2 linked regions of the Streptomyces sp. 2114.4 genome follow. The protein of the gene in region 1 interacts with the protein of each later gene in a pairwise test. Links are inferred from orthologs where the notes say so. Each region holds a gene or a part of one and is shown in the gene's direction. Other genes may lie near its edges. The genes, in order: CFW40_RS14030 and ndk.

What was found.
Region 2: the proteins of CFW40_RS14030 (region 1) and ndk interact in binary tests that used the Escherichia coli proteins (3 or more experiments, as listed by UniProt). The link is inferred for Streptomyces sp. 2114.4 from one-to-one orthologs.

Annotation. Positions count from the first base shown.
Region 1 is NZ_FYEY01000001.1:3,249,014-3,252,319, forward strand. Bases 128-3,123 are described here. They hold CFW40_RS14030 (5-formyltetrahydrofolate cyclo-ligase), read left to right. Parts: upstream 128-1,305; coding sequence 1,306-1,941; downstream 1,942-3,123. Other genes in these bases: glp (gephyrin-like molybdotransferase Glp), read right to left, coding at 128-287; galU (UTP--glucose-1-phosphate uridylyltransferase GalU), read right to left, coding at 292-1,194; CFW40_RS14035 (penicillin acylase family protein), read right to left, coding at 2,078-3,123. In the rest of the region: more of glp, read right to left, coding at 1-127; more of CFW40_RS14035, read right to left, coding at 3,124-3,306. UniProt on the Escherichia coli protein: Involved in the removal of 5-formyltetrahydrofolate.
Region 2 is NZ_FYEY01000001.1:2,564,941-2,567,966, reverse strand. What follows is about bases 1-2,716. They hold ndk (nucleoside-diphosphate kinase), read left to right. Parts: upstream 1-1,009; coding sequence 1,010-1,423; downstream 1,424-2,716. Other genes in these bases: CFW40_RS11180 (rod shape-determining protein), read left to right, coding at 1,718-2,716; CFW40_RS11190 (DUF4233 domain-containing protein), read left to right, coding at 531-884; CFW40_RS11195 (folylpolyglutamate synthase/dihydrofolate synthase family protein), read left to right, coding at 1-528. In the rest of the region: more of CFW40_RS11180, read left to right, coding at 2,717-2,737; rod shape-determining protein MreC, read left to right, coding at 2,982-3,026. UniProt on the Escherichia coli protein: Major role in the synthesis of nucleoside triphosphates other than ATP. The ATP gamma phosphate is transferred to the NDP beta phosphate via a ping-pong mechanism, using a phosphorylated active-site intermediate.

The DNA of each region.
Region 1 (3,306 bases):
CCGGTGCCCGCCGCGACATCGCCGAGGACGGTGAGGGTGACCGGCGCCTCTTCCGTGGCGCCCGCCACATCGGCGGCGCGGACCGCGTAGCCGTCCATGGAGCTGTTGTCGAAGGGCGGCAGGGCGACGGGGACCGTGATGTCCTCGACCAGGACGCAGCCCTGGGCTTCGAGGAGCTGCAGCTCGATCGGGTCCAGCGGGGCGATCTTCGCCAGGACGTCGTCGAGGTGCTCGGCCACCGACCAGACACGGTCCTGGTGGCGGGTCCGGCCGGTGGCGTGGTTCAACGTTTCACATCTCCTCGGTGACGTAACTGCGAAGCCAGGACCGGAAGTCCGGGCCCAGGTCTTCACGTTCGCATGCCAGTCGGACAATGGCACGCAGATAGTCGCCGCGGTCGCCGGTGTCATAGCGGCGGCCCTTGAAGACCACGCCGTGCACCGGGCCGCCCAGGGCGGGGTCGGCGGCCAGCGCCTGGAGGGCGTCGGTGAGCTGGATCTCTCCACCGCGGCCCGGGGCGGTCTTGCGCAGCACCTCGAAGACGGCCGGGTCGAGGACGTAACGGCCGATGATCGCGAGGTTGCTGGGTGCCTCGGCCGGGTCGGGCTTCTCGACCAGGTCGGAGACGACCACGACATCGTCGTCGCCGGTGGGCGCGGCGGCGGCACAGCCGTAGAGGTGGATCTGCGCCGGGTCGACCTCCATGAGGGCGATCACGGAGCCGCCGTACTGCTCCTGTATCTCGACCATGCGCGCCAGCAGCGGGTCGCGGGGGTCGATCAGGTCGTCGCCGAGGAGGACCGCGAAGGGCTGGTCGCCCACGTGCGGTGCGGCACACAGCACCGCGTGGCCCAGGCCCCTGGGGTCGCCCTGCCGTACGTAGTGCATGGTCGCCAGGTCGCTGGACTCCTGCACCTTGGCGAGCCGGGACTCGTCGCCCTTGCGGTGCAGGGCCTCTTCGAGCTCGTAATTGCGGTCGAAGTGGTCCTCGAGCGGGCGCTTGTTGCGGCCGGTCACCATCAGCACGTCGGAGAGTCCGGCGGCGGCCGCCTCCTCCACCACGTACTGGATGGCGGGCTTGTCGACGACCGGAAGCATCTCCTTGGGTGTGGCCTTGGTGGCGGGGAGAAACCGGGTGCCGAGGCCGGCTGCGGGGATGACAGCCTTGCTGATCCGTGTGTGCGATGGGGTCATGCGCGCCACCATAACCGGCCCTATCGGAACGATGATGAGGGTCTGGTGAATAGAGCACGAGAGCGGGAGCAAGGGCACACAGTGAGCGTTGACGACGATAGAAAGCGCAGGTTGCGGCGGCATCTCCTGGAGGTGAGGAGAGCATTGCCGCAGGATGTCGTCGCCGTGACGGGCGAGGCGCTGGCCCGACGGACGCTGGAGCTGGACGAGTTGGCCGCGCCCGCCGGCGCGCGCCCCGGCGGTCGGGGCAACCACGGCGGCCCCGGCGGCCCGCCCACGGTGGCCGCCTATGTCTCGATAGGCGGCGAGCCCTCCACCCGCGCCCTGCTGGACCGGCTGCGGGCGGCCGGGGTGCGGGTGCTGCTGCCCGTCCTGCTGCCGGACAACGATCTCGACTGGGCGCTCTACGAGGGCGCCGAACGGCTCGTCCGGGCCGGCCGGGGGCTGCTGGAACCGGACGGGGCCCGGCTGGGCCCCGAGGCCGTCACACAGGCCGATGTGGTGCTGCTGCCGGGGCTCGCGGTGGACCGCGGCGGGCTGCGGCTGGGCCGCGGCGGCGGCTCCTACGACCGGGTGCTGGCCCGGCTGGAGCGGGCCGGTGCGCGGGCGTCGCTGGTGGTGCTGCTCTACGACGCGGAGGTGCTGGCCGAGGTGCCCGCCGAACCGCACGACCGGCATGTGCATGCCGCGGTGACCCCGTCGGCGGTGCACCGCTTCACGGCGCCGGGGGGCCGTACGGAGGGCTGAGGCGGGCGGACAGGGCCGGGGCCGCCGGAAGGGCGCCGCAAAGACACCGGGCGGGCCGGACGTCTTCCGGCCCGCCCGACGGCGCAGCGCTCTCCAGGGGGGGCGGGCAGCCCGCCCGCCCCCAGGGGCAGCGCCCCTACGGCGACAGCGTCAGCGTGTCCTTGCCCGCCTTCTTGACGGCGTCCTGGCTGTACGCCCAGGGCAGCAGATCGCCCTTGGCCCACTTGTCGGTCTGGTCGTAGTAGTGGGCGTCGTACGCGTGCCCCGAGGCGCCGGTGAGGTTGATCCAACGGGACTTGTCGAGGTCGGCGAGGTTGACCACCATCCGCATCGACGGGACCCAGGTGACCTTGTAGCCGCTCGCGGCGTTCCAGCCGGTGGCGTCGACCGCGGCCTCACCGCCGCCGACGTTCCAGGGCCCGCGATTGAACAGGCCCTGCAGCACGCCGGGTCCGTCGGTGCCCAGGGTCTGGTTCTTCAGGAACATCTGGTGCAGCCGGCCCCAGCTCCAGTTGTCGATGTTCTTGCCCAGCTTGGAGGTGAGTTCGTAGCGCGCGTCCGCCATGGCGTGCGCCAGGAGCTGGTCGCGGTTCTTGTCGCCGGGACGGCCCGGCCGGTCCTCGGTCTTCCACCAGGCGTTGTTCGGGTCGTCGAGGATGCCCCGGACGACCTCGTACCAGCGGTCGCCGCCGTCGGGCTGGGCGGTGGCACCGTCCCGCTCGCCGCATTCGCGGATGTACTTGTCGTTCTCGTCGGCGGGGCCGGTCTCGTCCGCCGGGCGGACGGTCAGGCACTGGCCGTCGGGGCGCAGCTCCTTGGGCATCTTGTTGCCGAAGGCGAGCTTGAGGGTGTTGCGCCAGACGGCGTTGAAGTAGGCGGCCGCGGCGGAATCGGGCTCCTGGGTGAAGTCCCAGCCCTCCAGCAGCTGCTGGGCGTCGCGGACGTACTTGTCCTTGATGTCGATCTTCGTGAGGTACGGCGTCAGCAGCCGGGCGATCTCGCTGCTGTTGTCCTTCTGGAAGGCCTGCATGTCGTCGGTGGAGACCTTGCCGCCGTCCTTGATCTTCGACTCGATCAGGTCGTTGATCCGCTGGCTGCGGGAGCCGTAGCCCCAGTCCTTGGTGAGGAGGTAGGGGTACTTCTCGTCCGTGACGGCCTGGTTGGCGGTGACGATGTAGCCGCGCTGGGGGTTGTACTCGTACGGGAGCGCCTTCTGCGGGATGTAGCGGCTCCACTGGTACCTCGGGTCCCAGCCGGGCGCCGGGAGGGTGCCGTCGAAGTGGCCGTCGCCCTTGCCGCGGACCGGGATCCGGCCCGGGGCCTGGTAGCCGATGTTGCCCTTGGTGTCGGCGTAGATCAGGTTCT
Region 2 (3,026 bases), 680 kb from region 1 along the record:
GCGCTCGCCGCGGTCGAGGCGTTCTTCGGCGTCGGCTCGGACCACGCCCGCACGCTGGACATCGACACCATCCGCTCCGCGTTCGCCGCGGTCAGCTCGCCCGGCCGGATGGAGGTCGTACGGCGCAGCCCGACGGTCGTGCTGGACGCGGCACACAACCCCGCGGGTGCGCGGGCGGCGGCCGAGGCGGTCACCGAGGCGTTCGGGTTCAGCCGGCTGGTGGGTGTCGTCGGGGCCAGCGGGGACAAGGACGTACGCGGTTTTCTGGAGGCCTTCGAGCCGATCTTCGCCGAGGTCGTGGTGACACGTAATTCCAGCCATCGTGCGATGGATCCCGATGAGCTGGCCGCCGTGGCCGTCGAGGTCTTCGGCGCCGAGCGCGTGCAGGTCGAGCCGCGGCTCGACGACGCCCTGGAGGCGGCGATCACCCTCGCCGAGGAAGAGGGCGAGTTCTCCGGAGCGGGTGTGCTGGTGACCGGCTCGGTGATCACGGTCGGCGAGGCCCGGCTGCTGATGGGAAGGGGCTGATCATGCGCACCCTGTGTGCGAGCACCCTGATAGGTGAATTCTTCGTGATCGGCTTCGCGGGCCTGGTGGCGATGCAGATGACCGACCTGCCGGCGGCCACGGTCTGGACGGTCAGCGGCATCGGGATGCTGCTGAGCCTCCTGCTGTGCGGGATGCTCAGCCGCCCGGGGGGCGTCCAGCTCGGCTGGGTGCTGCAGCTCGCCCTGATCGCCGCCGGTTTCGTGGTCCCGACGATGTTCTTCCTGGGCGCGGTCTTCGCGGCCCTGTGGTGGGCGTCGGTCCACTTCGGACGCAAGATCGATGAGGCGAAGGCCCGTTGGGCCGCGCAGGCCGAGGCGCCGGGCGAGCCGGCCTGAGACAGGGCGCGGGCGCCGCCCCGGGCCCCGGGGAAGGTGGCCGGGGGCGGGGCCGCCCGGGGCCGGGTCACCCATGTAGCCTCAGTTCACCCGCTGACCATTGTTCATATCCAGGGAGTTCCTCCGTGAGCCAGCGCACCCTCGTCCTCCTCAAGCCCGACGCCGTCCAGCGCGGTCTGATCGGCGAGATTCTCGGCCGTATCGAGAAAAAGGCCGGCTGGACGATCAGCGCGCTGGAGCTGCGCAGCCTGGACCGCGCGCTGCTCGAGCAGCACTACGCCGAGCACGTCGGCAAGCCGTTCTACGAGCCCCTGGTCGCCTTTATGTCCTCCGGGCCGGTGGTCTCGATGGTCGTCGAGGGCGAGCGGGTGATCGAGGGCGTGCGGACGCTGGCCGGTCCGACTGACCCGATTGCCGCGCCGGGTGGGTCCATTCGTGGGGACTTCGGAACGATCACCCGAGAGAATCTGATCCATGCATCGGATTCCGAAGAGTCCGCAGAGCGTGAAATCAAGATTTTCTTCCCCGGCATCTCCTGACGTCTCGTCAGCTACACACCCCTCGTGACCAGGGGCGACCGAAAAAAACATCGGTCGCCCTTTGGTGTATACGACACGATCGGGGGAACGCATCATCGCGACACGACGTCACCATTAAGGGGGGCGGGTGCGTGTACGGCTGACAATGGCGAAACAGCCTCCCGACGTGTTCGAGTGGGCGCACTACGAACTACGATGGAGGCTTCCGCGCCGCACAGCGCATCACCTCCTGCCGACCTCCAGTAAGCATTCGCTCCAGTTGGGAAGGCCAGACGTATCCTCATGGGGAACAACATGTCGTTCATCGGCCGTGACATGGCTGTCGACCTCGGGACCGCCAACACGCTGGTGTACGTCAGGGGCCGCGGCATCGTCCTCAACGAGCCGTCGGTCGTGGCCATCAACACCAACACCGGCGGGATTCTCGCGGTAGGTGCTGAGGCGAAGAAGATGATCGGGCGCACGCCCGGCAACATCGTCGCCGTACGGCCCCTGAAAGACGGCGTGATCGCCGATTTCGAGATCACCGAGCGGATGCTCCGCTACTTCATCCTGAAGATCCACAAGCGGCGCTATCTGGCCCGCCCGCGGGTCGTCGTGTGTGTCCCCTCCGGCATCACCGGCGTGGAGCGCCGCGCGGTCATCGAGGCCTCGACCCAGGCCGGCGCGCGCCAGGTCCACATCATCGAGGAGCCGATGGCCGCCGCGATCGGGTCCGGCCTGCCGGTGCACGAGGCCACCGGCAACATGGTCGTGGACATCGGCGGCGGTACCACCGAGGTCGCGGTCATCTCGCTCGGCGGCATCGTCACCGCGCAGTCCATCCGGGTGGCCGGCGACGAACTCGACAACGCGATCATCCAGCACATCAAGAAGGAGTACAGCCTTCTGCTGGGCGAGCGCACCGCCGAGAGCATCAAGATCACCATCGGTTCGGCGTACGACCTCGAGCAGGACGAGCACACCGAGATCCGCGGCCGTGACCTGGTCTCCGGCCTGCCGAAGACCGTCGTCATCTCGGCCGCCGAGGTCCGCAAGGCCATCGAGGAGCCGGTCAACTCCATCGTCGACGCGGTCAAGACGACGCTCGACAAGTGCCCGCCGGAGCTGTCCGGTGACGTCATGGACCGCGGCATCGTGCTCACCGGAGGCGGCGCCCTGCTCCGCGGCCTCGACGAGCGGCTGCGCCGCGAGACCGGTATGCCCATCCACATCGCCGAGGACCCGCTCGACTCCGTCGCGCTCGGTTCCGGCAAGTGCGTCGAGGAGTTCGAGGCGCTGCAGCAGGTCCTCGACTCCCAGCCGCGCAGGTAGCACGGCCCGGGTCCCGCTCCACGCCGCGGACGCCGAACGGCGTCCGCGGCGGTCGGGGCCCCTGGCGACCCCGGCCGGTCCGCCCGGCGGATCGCTGATATACAGGCACAACATCCCGACAGACACGGTGTCCTGACGCTTCATCATCCGGCGCCGTCACATCAGGCACAACGCTCAACTCCCGAACGAGACCGGCGGGGCCCGCAGCCGGCCGGTCCTACGAGGAAGGACACGGCCGCCGCACGTGAGGGACACACGAGAGAGCCGGCTGCTGCTGGTGCTGCTGATC